3 regions of the Paenibacillus sp. FSL R7-0163 genome follow, and region 2 is predicted to be linked to each of the others. Evidence: predicted binding sites of a transcription regulator. Region 2 holds the regulator's gene; each other region holds the start of a gene.

Region 1 (4,352 bases), 2.5 Mb from region 2:
CACGAATGAATTGGTGATGTTTCTTAACGATAGCATCCATTTCATCTGCGATCGCTTTATAGTCGTTAGCATTAGGCAAGCTCAGAACAGCTTCCTTCGCCAAGTCAAAGCGGTCCATTTGATTCAATACGCGCATATCGAATGGTGTTGTGATATCGCCATTCTCGCGGTATCCGTGTACGTGCAGGTTATGGTTATGGCGATCAAAGAACAAGTCTTTAATCAGACCTTCATATCCGTGGAAAGCGAAGATAACTGGTTTATCTTTTGTGAAAAATTGATCAAACTCTTCGTCAGATAAGCCACGCGGATCTAATTTTTGACTTCTCAGTTTCAACAAGTCTACCACGTTGATATATCTAATCTTAAGGTTCGGCAGTTTTTCATGCAGGATAGAGATTGCAGCCAAGCTTTCGATAGTTGGTTCTGTACCTGCAGAAGCAAAGACAACATCAGGCTCTCCACCTTGATCGGTGCTTGCCCAGTCAATAATCTTCAGTCCTTTATCCACCAGCTCTTGTGCTTCATCCGCACTGAACCATTGTGGACGAGGATGTTTGGAAGAAACGATCAAGTTAATTTTTTGACGGTCATTTAAGACGGTGTCAAAGACAGCCAGCAAGGAGTTCGCATCAGCCGGCAAATACTCACGGATAAATTCTGGTTTTTTATCAGCCAAGTGACCTAGCAAACCTGGATCTTGGTGAGTGTAACCATTGTGGTCTTGTTGGAATACAGTTGAAGTTGCTACCACATTCAATGATGGAATATCCGCACGCCAGCTTTGATCTGTTGCTTTACGCAGCCATTTGAAATGCTGAGTAATCATCGAATCCACGACACGCAAGAAAGCTTCATAGCTTGCAAAGAAACCATGGCGACCTGTCAATACGTAACCTTCAAGCAAACCTTCTGCCTGATGTTCAGACAATTGGGAATCGATAACACGGCCATAAGAAGCTAGGAATTCATCATTCGGCTCAATCACTTGATCCAACCATTGACGTTTCGTCACTTCAAAGACAGGTCCCAGACGGTTGGACATTGTTTCATCCGGTCCGAAAATTCTGAAATTGCGGTTCTCTTCGTTCAGAGAGATAACATCTTTCATGTATTTACCCAGAACGGCCATATCTTGTGCTATTACTTCACCTGGTTTGGAATTATCAAGTGCGAACTTACGGAAATTCGGTAAGTTTAGATCTTTAATTTGGTTGCCAGCATTAGTAACTGGGTTCATTCCCATACGTCTGTCGCCAGTTGGCAGGATCTCAGCAAGTTCAACATTCAGACGACCATTCTCATCAAATAATTCTTCTGGTTTATAGCTGTTCATCCACTCCAATAACGCTGGAGCGTGCTTCATATTCTTTTGATCCACTGGAATCGGCACCTGATGGGCACGGAACGAGTTCTCATTCGGAACACCATCCCATTGCTTTGGACCCGTCCAGCCCTTAGGAGAACGGAAGACCAACATTGGCCAAACCGGACGCGTAAGGTCATTGTTGTCACGTGCATTCTTTTGAATCGCTTCAATTCTTTCTACGATGGTATCAAGCACCTTAGCCATTTCTGGATGCATTAGATCAGGATTTTCGCCTTCAACGAAGAACGGTTCCCAACCCATACCTTTAAAGTATGCAGTAATTTCTTCTTTGGATTGACGAGACAGAATCGTTGGGTTACTGATTTTGAAACCATTTAAGTGCAAGATCGGCAGAACTGCACCATCAGTAACTGGATTGATGAACCGGTTGGAGAACCATGAAGCCGCTAATGGGCCAGTTTCAGCCTCTCCATCACCAATAACAACAGCGGAGATCAAATCTGGATTATCCAGAATAGCACCTACACCGTGGGATAGAGAATAACCTAATTCGCCACCTTCGTGGATCGATCCAGGTGTTTCAGGGGCAGCATGGGAAGCAACTCCACCTGGGAAAGAGAATTGTTTGAACAATTTCTTCAGACCTGGGATATCTTGTGTAATTTCCGGATAAATTTCAGTATAGCTACCATCGAGATAGGAGTTTGAAACCATGACCTGACCGCCATGACCAGGACCCTCGATATAGAACATATTCAAATCATATTTAGTAATGACCCGATTCAAATGGGCATAAATAAAGTTCTGGCCGGGAATAGTTCCCCAGTGTCCAATTGGCTTAATCTTTACGTCTGCTTCTTTCAGCGGTTCTCTTAACAACGGATTATCTTTCAAATACAGTTGACCTACAGAGATGTAGTTAGTTGCGCGCCAGTATGCATCAAGCTTCTCTAAATAAGTTTTTGATGAGTAATCAACATCCATGGATAATACCATTTCTTCCACTCCCCAAAATTTTTTCTGTGTCTACATTGCCGTAATTTCTTCCACAAGTACATCATACCGCCGCCAAAAATTAATTCAACCTTTTCAACAAATGATACGGTCCAATTTTGTGAAAATATGAACATAGTATGAAAAACGGTGTCAATTGTCTGTAAAAATACGTCAATATTAATATATATGTAAAAATATGGGCTGAAGTTTGCGGGAGATATTTGCTGCTTTTCCTTCATCTATTTTACGCAAAATAAAAAAAATAAGACCGAGAAAAATTCCCCAGTCTTACTTTTAATGAACGGACACAAAGGTATTAAATTTTAAGTATTTATAGTGGAAACGCATATGGGAGAATTCAAAGGGTGTGCCATTATCTAAAAAGAAAATCCCTTCCATAATGCTTACTGGCTCATTCGCCTGCAAATGCAGCAGCTCTTGATCCGTAGCCTCAGAGGGTTCTGCGGATATCGATAAAAAGGATTTGGTTACCGCCAGGTTCCGTGAATCCTCCAAATAATTAAAGATAGATCCTTCAATAATAGTCTGATTTAAGTTCTGCACGATTTTGATTGGGATATAACCCGTTTCAATCATAAAGGGTTCATCATCAAAAAGACGCAAGCGAACGATTTTGTATACAAAATCATGTGGTCCTAAAAACAGATCCCGTTGCAGTTCTTCCGTTGGTGGAATGACCTCGAATTTCAGAACTTTAATCTTTGGCTTCTTCCCATTCATTTGAAAATTGTCGGTGACACCTAAATTAGAGCCTTCGTAGTTAAAAATAGATTCATTTTTTATGTATAAAGGATTTATAAATGTCCCTGAGCCACGCTTTTTAAAAATAATGCCGGCATTTGCCATTTTAGTCAGAGCACTTTTAATAGAACTACGACTCACTTGATAAGTTTCACTAAGCGTTCGTTCATCCGGTAATTTCATATCGGGAAACTGCCCAGCAAAAATTTTCATTTTTAAGTCATCAATAATTTGTTTGTAGACAAACTGTGTCATGAAGTACTCCTTTTCAGGTCGATACAAGTTTTATTTCAATCTTTACTATAACATAATAACCAGACGTTTATAATCTATCCGGCCACCTTATTTACGACGGCGATTTGTCATGCGATTGTACATCACTAAACCGGCAATGACCATGCCCAGCGTCCCCATACTACTAGCTGCTTCAGCCTGCATACCAAACAAAATGCACAGGTTAGTGACCAAGCTTTTTGTAAGTACAGCAACAATAATTAACATCAACGGGCGCCAAATGTTGTATCTTCTCATCCAGGCAACACTCCTAATCCAATTTTCTCAAACTATTGATCGATTTCATCTATTATATCACAAGATAGTAACCGCATTCATTTCCTATAACCGTAAAGGAATCGAAACACACCTGCATTTTTTACTTCCCTCTATCTTTTTCTGTATTCTAGCATAGCGAACATGACGTCTATGCGTCATATTCGGTTTCAATTCCTCCGCTCCTCCTATCCGTCAATTACGCCTTTATTCGACTTTTGGTCTGGACTTATCCTTTTTCACGGATTATAATAACGAATGCACACCAAAAGACGAACATTAAGGCGGAAATTATGAGAAAATATATGCAAATATTCCTAGGCACTTCATTTTCTAGCCTATCCCCAAAAGAAATTCAAATTTTAAAGGACCATCTCTTCTGTATCAACACGGATGGGATGATAGAAATGATTGTTGCACCGAAGCACCCCGACTATCAACCCTTGCTTGATGCTTATCAAGGTCAGGACAATTTTCATGTATTAGCTGAAGGCCAGTATTTTTTGCCCGGCTTTATCGACCTGCATGTTCACGCGCCACAATGGGCTCAATCTGGAACTGCATTAGATATTCCACTCTATGATTGGCTAAATACTTATACCTTCCCACTGGAGTCTAAATTCTCGGACCTGGCTTTTGCAAAAAAAGTCTACGATGACGTGGTTGGCACTTTGCTCGCAAACGGAACAACTACAGCACTTTATTTTGCAACGGT
Region 2 (4,352 bases):
AACTTTTGCTAAAAGCAAAAAGTCGCAGCCTATTATTTATTCGTTATTATCCAGACTTAACGCTTCAATAAACCTTCGAAGGCTTCTTGCGCTTTACGCCGGATAGCTTCCTCATCCAGGGTTAAGCATTGTCCATGCTTGATGACCTGTTTACCATTCACCCACACATGCTCAACATCCTTAGCGCTAGCAGAGTAAACTGCATGAGACAACAGATCTGTGTGTGGCAGCAAATGCGGCTGATCTATATCAATTGCAATGAAATCAGCTTTCATCCCAACAGCAAGTCTACCTACATTATTTAAAAAGATGGACTGGGCGCCATATTCTGTAGCCATACGTAGAGCTTCTGGAGCTGGAACAGCCGTTGGATCACCGCTGACACCCTTATGAATGAGAGCTGCAAGCCGCATCTCTTCAAACATATCCAAGTTATTGTTGCTTGCCGCGCCATCCGTGCCAAGAGACACCTTCACACCAGCTTTTAGAAGATCAGTAACCCGAGCCACTCCGCTAGCCAGCTTCAAATTACTGCCCGGATTATGAGAGACACCCACATTATGGCGAGCCAAGATCTCAATCTCTTCATCATTTAAATGAACACCATGTGCAACTATCGAGGGACGTGTGAACATTCCAAGCTTCTCTAAGTGAGCTACAGGACGCAACCCGTAATCCGCCACATTTTGTTCCACTTCACGTTTCGTTTCGGACATATGCGTATGCATCGGTAAATCCAGATCATGCGCTGCCTGCACGAACTTAACCAGGAAGTCCGGAGGGCAAGTATAAGGGGCGTGCGGCGAGATCATAGTAGTAATTCTACCGTCCGCCTTTCCATGCCAGTTACGGGCAAAAGAAATCGCTTCCGCAAGCTTGTGATTCTGTACATCCTCTGGACATAACCCGATCACACCACGCATCAATACGGAACGGATACCTGATAACTCAGCTACCTCAGCTACTCGGTCCATATGATCATACATATCGAGGAAGGTCGTAGTTCCACCCTTCAGCATTTCCAATACAGATAAGGAGGTTCCCCAGTATACATCATCACCGGTGAACTTTTCCTCCATCGGCCACATTTTCTCCTGAAGCCACACTTGTAGCGCTAAATCATCTCCATATCCACGCAGCAAAGACATCGCCGCATGACCATGTGTGTTTACAAGTCCAGGCATGAACAGCAGACGACTGCCATCAACCACTTGCACTCCAGCTTCCATCTGAGGCTCTTCTTTTCCTATGTAAGTGATTAAATCATCTTCAATAGTCATATATCCACTCAGAACCGGCTCATCCGTTCCCGGAGTCAGAAAATACCCGCCCTTAATTATCGTTTTATTGCTGTTCATGTTCGCTTTCTTCCTTTCCATCCCGCAAGTAATAAGCAAGACTTTGCAGATCAGTTGTAAAATCAGCTGCATGCACCCGGATATTCGGTGGTGTCTTCAGAATCACAGGGGCAAAGTTCAAAATCGCTTCAATCCCAGAAGAAATGAGAATATCTGCTACATTTTGAGCTTCTGAATCAGGTACGGTAATAATGGCAATGCGAATACCTTGCTCACGAATCGTGCTGCCTAGTTCATCCATTGGTTGCACAGTAAGGGAGTTGATCTTACGTCCAACCTTAGGAGCGTACGAATCAAATATAGCGGTGATTTTCATTGTATCTTTAAGATATGCATTGTAATTAGACAAGGCATGTCCGAGATTACCTGCCCCTACTAAAGCTACATTAAGCTGTTGATCCAGCTTCAGAATATGACGGATTTTCTCAATAAGATACGTTACATCATAGCCGATACCTTTTCTGCCGAAGTCACCAAAATACGCTAAATCCTTACGAATCTGTGCGGGATTAAGATCCAGCTTTTGTCCAAGTTCCTGAGAGGAAACTGTTAATATTTCGCGATTCTGGAGATCATTCAAAAAACGCAAATACACAGGTAGTCTGCGAACAACGGCTTCTGATATTTTATCCGATTTCATATTTTTCCTCCTAAAAATAGTAATGTTCTTGTGAAAATCCATATTCAAACGTATACCTCTCCTTATTAAGGGCGGTACTGTAACTTACCGCCCTTAAGGATAAGGAGGAGCTAAACTGAAGACGAGCATTTTAAGAAGCGCCGCCATCCTCTAGCCATTCCGCTATGCGGGGGACCATTTGATCAGTCAGCATATGCTCCATTTTGGGACCAGGCAATGAATAAAGGAAATACTTCCCGTAATGAGATTCAATAACCCTTGTATCATAAACAATAACTATTCCGCGATCCTGCGCCGTGCGAACCAGTCTTCCGAATCCCTGCTTAAAGCGAATAACCGCTTGAGGAACAGACAATTTCATGAACGGATTCTTCTTCTGAGCCTGCAATAACTCCGACTTCGCTTCCGCCAACGGGTGATTCGGCGGTTGAAACGGAAGTCTCACGATGGCCAGGCAAGTCAGTGCTTCACCTGGAATATCTACACCTTCCCAGAAGCTGCTCGTCCCCAGCAGAACGGATGCTGCACTGTCCTGAAAGCGGCGGATCAGCTTGCTCCGGCTGCCACCTTCCACGCCTTGACCAAGCACCGTAATCTCTTGTGAGGCCAAAGCCTCTTTAAGCGGATCATATACCTGACGCAGCATTTTATAAGAAGTAAACAGAACCAGCATCCGCCCACGTGTTGTTTTGGCAGCTTCTGCTAACGACTGTACGAGTGTATCGACAAATCGAGCATCGCCCACACTGCCCTTCACACTAGGAAAATCACGCGGTATAACTAGCAGCGCCTGCTCGCGATACTTAAAGGGAGAAGGAAGGAGTGAAGTCATTAGACGTCCCTCTTCCGCAGCTTCGTTAAGTCCGAGATTATCAATCATAAACTGAAAAGATTTATCTACAGACAGCGTCGCCGAGGTAAGCACGATGCTTTTTTTCTTATCGAAGAACAACTCTTTAAGCTGGCTGCTAACATCCACAGGGACGGCATACATCTGCAGTGATTTGCTGCGGTAATTTCCATTTGCCTCCAGCCAATATACTACATTATCGTCATTCAGCCCCATAAAGAATCTTACTTGCTCACGTATGGAAGCCAAATCCTTAAATAAACCGCTAATATCAGTAACAAGACTGTCTGCTGAGGATTGGCTTTCCTGGTCACGCATCTCATTAAGCATTTTATCACCCTTACGGATGATGTCGCTTAACGTCAGATTCATAGTGTTCTCAAGCGCAACTAATTCATCCCAATCCTTCGGCTTACGGGCGGGAAGCAAACGCATAACCAGTTGTCCCGCTTCCCCTGCTGCTGCATCACTGCGTTCCGGCAAAAGGCTGAACAGCTTGTCGCTGAGTGCATCCCAGGTTTCTTTGACAGTAAGCAGATCCGGGTAGATCCGATCGATGACTCCGCTCCATTCTGAAGCCTCTTCACTGCCTGACGACTGTAAGATCTGGCGCAGAGCAGGAAGCTGTCCGTTTCGGCTATCTTTATACAGTCGCGATAACGTGTGTGCCACAGTGAAATGCTTCATATGCATGCCAAGATGTTTACCAGCCACATCTTCTAAATGATGTGCTTCATCAATTACAAGATGCTCGTAAGCTGGAAGCAGCTGGTGCCCAGCTTTAACATCTGCGAATAGCTTGGAGTGGTTCGTAATGACCACGTCAGCAATCCCAGCTTCATGCTTGGCCCTATGATAATAGCATTTGCGGAACCAAGGACAGGAACGTCCCAGACAGGAATCGGTATCGCTTGCCACCGTCTCCCAGAAATCACCGCCCCGGCCGCTTAAATTCAGCTCTTCATCATCCCCTGATTCACTTTGAGTGAGCCATACGATCATCTGAGCTGCAGTAAGCGCATCTTCCCTTGGGCTTATAAAGTCCTTTTTATTAATTTTATGCTCAAACTTACGCAGACACAAATAATGTCCTCTTCCCTTAAAAATAGCAGCTTTAAACGGAAAAGGAACTACCTGCGTTAACAAAGGGATATCCCGCTCGCGCAATTGGTCCTGCAGATTAATGGTATGAGTGCTGACCATGACTTTTTCATTGGTGCGAACGCTTTGATAAATGGCAGGCAACAAATAACCGAGCGATTTACCGGTTCCTGTGCCCGCTTCGATCAGTAGGTGTTTGTCTTCGGCAAGTGCCGTCATCACCTCATTGATCATAATATCCTGAGCTTCCCGGCTTTCATACTGCGGTAATGTGTCTTTAAGTCGTTTGGTTACTTCGTCCATATAATCAGTAAAAGATAAATTCGCTAGCGGATTCTCAGCATGCTCATCTCTAGGTGGCGCTAACTCCGTCCAGTCTCCTACTGCAAGCGCTAATTGACGA
Region 3 (4,352 bases), 2.4 Mb from region 2:
TGATGTTAATGGGATTGAATTAACTCAGAAGAAAATGGAAGGTACCAGCATTTGGCTGACATTCCTTTCTTCAATTATCCCACTGGTAATTATGTTCATCTTGTTCTTCTTCCTGTTTAACCAGGCGCAAGGTGGCGGCGGTAAAGTCATGAATTTCGGCAAGAGTAAGGCTCGGTTATATAATGAAGAGAAGAAGAAAATCAGCTTTGAGGATGTTGCAGGGGCGGACGAAGAGAAGCAAGAGCTTGTCGAAGTCGTTGAGTTCCTGAAAGATCCACGCAAATTTGCAGCTGTCGGCGCACGTATTCCTAAGGGCGTATTGCTTGTAGGTCCTCCGGGAACAGGTAAAACATTGCTTGCCCGTGCGGTAGCAGGTGAAGCTGGCGTTCCTTTCTTTAGTATTTCCGGTTCTGACTTTGTGGAAATGTTCGTGGGTGTCGGTGCTTCTCGGGTACGTGATTTGTTCGAGAATGCTAAGAAGAATGCTCCATGTATTATCTTCATTGATGAAATTGATGCTGTGGGTCGTCAGCGTGGTGCCGGTCTTGGTGGCGGACATGACGAGCGTGAGCAGACGCTTAACCAATTGCTGGTTGAGATGGATGGATTCGGTGGTAACGAAGGCATTATTATTGTAGCGGCGACTAACCGCGCTGATATACTTGATCCGGCATTGCTTCGTCCAGGACGTTTTGACCGTCAAATTACGGTTGACCGTCCTGATGTGAAAGGCCGTGAAGCTGTACTTAAGGTGCACGCTCGTAACAAACCGCTTACGAAAGATGTAAGACTGGATGTTGTTGCTAAACGCACAACCGGATTCACAGGTGCTGATTTGGAGAATCTGCTGAATGAGGCAGCTTTGCTAGCTGCACGCCGTAACCGTAAAGATATTTCCATGATTGAAGTGGATGAAGCTATTGACCGTGTTATCGTAGGTACTGAGAAACGCAGCCGTGTGATCAGTGACCGCGAGAAACGTATTGTAGCTTATCATGAAGCAGGCCATACTATTGCTGGTTACTTCCTTGAGCACGCCGATATGGTGCATAAAGTTACTATTATCCCACGCGGACGTGCAGGCGGATACGTTATTATGCTTCCGAAGGAAGATCGGATGATCGTTACCAAGCAGGAGCTTTTAGATAAGGTTACTGGATTACTTGGTGGACGTGTTGCCGAAGAATTGTTTATTGGTGAGATCGGTACGGGTGCATACAGTGACTTCCAACAGGCTACGCGCATCGTGCGTGCCATGATTATGGAGTACGGTATGAGCGATAAGCTTGGACCTATGCAGTTCGGATCTTCTCAAGGTCAAGTATTCTTAGGTCGTGATATTGGGCATGAACAGAATTACAGTGATTCCATTGCTTATGAGATTGATCAGGAAATGCAGAACTTTATTACTTCGAGTTACGAACGTTGTAAAGATCTGTTGATCAAACACTCCAAAGAAATGCACTTGATTGCCAATACATTACTTGAGAAAGAAACACTTGAGCTTGATCAGATCACACAACTGATTGAACAAGGATTCCTTTCCGAGGATGGTAAACCAGAGGGTGGCGAAGGTGTTGCCCATGAAGTTGGCGAGCCTGTCATCGACAATATCGGTGATGTGCGAGTTCGCATTCAAGGCAAGCCTGAGGACGAACAGTCCACACTTCCTGACTTATCAAAGGATATCCCGAATAACCCTGATTCTGAGGGTAATGACGGTTCCGGTGATGACAACAAAGGTGGGGGCACTAGCCTTACCTAATTGGGTCCACCATTCATATGATGTAAATTTATCCGGAGAACGTAACTGTTCTCCGGATTTTTTATTTTAATTTTTAAGGGATTCTATGCCTTAAAGCCTGTCCAGTTACATTGACAGGGGCTGGAACGTTGTGTACATTAGTGATTAATATTACTTACTATTTATATCAGCATGTTCATTTTTTCACCATGATGGCGCATGCCATTTGATAACATCATGTCGGCGAAAAGCCGCGAGGATTTAAGGGGGAGAACAATCGGTGGAAGCTCTGGCGCTTGAGCGCAAGCAGGAACAGAATCGAGAACTTCGTATACGTCTTGAACAGCTTAAAAAGGAACGAAACGCAATCATTTTAGCTCATTATTATCAGCGTGATGAAATTCAGGAGGTTGCCGATTTCCGGGGCGACTCTTTTTTACTCGCTCAGAAGGCTGCAGAGACAGATGCGGAAGTTATTGTATTCTGCGGTGTTCATTTCATGGGGGAAAGTGCAAAAATTTTAGCCCCGAACAAAACCGTCCTAATTCCTGATGAACGTGCAGGCTGTCCAATGGCAGATATGGTCAATGTAGACGGTTTACGTAAGCTAAAAGCTCAACATCCAAATGCTAAAGTAGTCACTTATATCAACTCGTCCGCCGAGATTAAAGCAGAAACCGATATTTGTTGTACCTCTGCTAATGCTGTGAAAGTAATCGAATCCCTTGACGCCGAAGAGATTATTTGGGTCCCAGATAAGAATCTTGGTCAATATGTACAAGATCAGACGGGCAAGAAGCTGATTATCTGGGAAGGCTATTGCAACACTCACGACATGTTGACCGTCAAAGATGTAGTAGAGATGAGAGCAAAATATCCAGATGCGGAATTTGTAGTTCATCCAGAGTGCCGTCCTGAAGTAGTGGCCATGGGTGACTATGTAGGCAGCACTACATCAATTCTGGAGTATTGCCGGAAATCGGATCGTAAGCAATTTATCGTTGGAACGGAAGATGGTACCGGATATCAGCTTCGTAAGGATAGTCCAGATAAAGAATTCCATTTTGCTACCAAATTTCTTGTTTGTCCCAATATGAAAGTTAATAATCTAAAAAAACTGGTGAAATGCCTGGAGACGATGAAGCCACAAATCTATGTACCGCCTGCTGTCGCCGACAAAGCCAGAACATCCCTAGAGCGCATGCTACAAGTCCGGTAGCATGCGCTACTCTTTCGTTGAAACAGGTGAAAAGCGGTCATGATTCCACAATATTTGGTTGATTTTGATCTTCGGGATATTCCTACGGTAAAGACAGATTGTATTGTTATTGGTTCAGGGATTGCCGGGTTATTCACAGCTATTAAAGCCAGTGAAGATCGGCGTGTCATAATGATCACAAAGAAATCAGTGATGGAAAGTAATACTCGCTATGCACAGGGGGGGATCGCAGCTGTTATAGCTGAGGATGATTCCCCTGCATACCACCGGCAGGATACCTTAATGGCCGGTGCAGGTCTTTGCTCCTCAACAGCTGTCGATGCACTTGTTAATGAAGGGCCGGAAGGCGTTCATGAGTTAATTCGCTTAGGAACCCTGTTTGATAAGGAAGATGGGGTACTGGCTTTGACTCAGGAAGGAGCGCACAGCCACCGCCGTATTTTGCATGCTAATGGGGATGCTACCGGTTATGAGATTGTTCGTGCATTGGCGGAACAGGTAGCGGAACATGAGAATATTGAGGTCTGGGATGATCATTATGTTATCGATCTCATCACTGAAGGTGGCGAATGTGTAGGCGCATTATTGCAGCGGCCCGGTGGTGGACGGTTGTTCCTGCAAGGGGATGCGACCATTTTGTGCTCTGGTGGAGCAGGACAATTATATCGATACACTACCAACCCTGAGGTAGCTACAGGAGATGGTGTAGCGATCGCCTATCGCGCTGGTGCTCATATACGAGATATGGAATTTATTCAATTTCATCCTACAGCACTTAGTTACCCAGGAGCTCCTAGATTTTTAATCTCCGAAGCTGTGCGTGGGGAAGGAGCAGTCTTGCGCAATATTAATGGAGAGCGGTTCATGGAGCGTTATCATAACCTGCTTGAACTAGCCCCGCGGGATATTGTAGCGCGAGCTATTGTAAGTGAAATGGAACTTACTAAATCAACGTTCGTTTATTTGGATATTACACATGAATCTCCAGAGATGGTGAAGCATCGGTTTCCCACAATATATGAGACATGTATGGGCTATGGACTGGATATTACAAGTGATTGGATTCCAGTGGCTCCTGCTGCGCATTATATGATGGGGGGGATTAAGACCGATCTGAATGGAGAGAGTACCGTCCCGCGTCTGTTTGCTTGCGGGGAGGTTTCCTCCACAGGCCTGCATGGCGCTAACCGTTTAGCTAGTAATTCTTTATCTGAGGCCATTGTATTTGGACAGCGTATTATTGATCGGATTCATGAGCTTTCCCCGCTGGACCGTGATGTTTTATCGGTTATCAGTAACGAGGGCCGTGTAGATTCGCCAACTCAAGCTATTGTGGAACGTCGTTTGAAGCTACAGAAGGTAATGGTTCGATATGCCGGACTACGTCGT

What was found. Region 2 encodes Rex, which represses fermentation and respiration genes when NADH is low (regulators of the CRP and FNR family bind a similar motif). Its sites were predicted from a motif close to TTGTGAAATATTTCACAA; they were not measured.
Region 1: NST45_RS26000 (phosphoketolase family protein) is a predicted target of Rex. The motif match lies at 2,443-2,460, and genes of this name have one in related genera.
Region 3: nadA (quinolinate synthase NadA) is a predicted target of Rex. The motif match lies at 1,937-1,954, and genes of this name have one in related genera.

The regions. Positions count from the first base shown of each region.
Region 1 covers NZ_CP150224.1:5,938,412-5,942,763, forward strand. Annotated here, with positions in the region: gene NST45_RS26000 (phosphoketolase family protein) at 1-2,326, opposite strand, end outside; gene NST45_RS26005 (GntR family transcriptional regulator) at 2,621-3,343, opposite strand; gene NST45_RS26010 (hypothetical protein) at 3,431-3,619, opposite strand; gene guaD (guanine deaminase) at 3,931-4,352, shown strand, end outside.
Region 2 covers NZ_CP150224.1:1,585,805-1,590,156, reverse strand. Annotated here, with positions in the region: gene NST45_RS07010 (amidohydrolase) at 57-1,358, opposite strand; gene NST45_RS07005 (redox-sensing transcriptional repressor Rex) at 1,345-1,998, opposite strand; gene dinG (ATP-dependent DNA helicase DinG) at 2,129-4,352, opposite strand, start outside.
Region 3 covers NZ_CP150224.1:6,093,584-6,097,935, reverse strand. Annotated here, with positions in the region: gene ftsH (ATP-dependent zinc metalloprotease FtsH) at 1-1,765, shown strand, start outside; gene nadA (quinolinate synthase NadA) at 2,025-2,963, shown strand; gene nadB (L-aspartate oxidase) at 3,003-4,352, shown strand, end outside.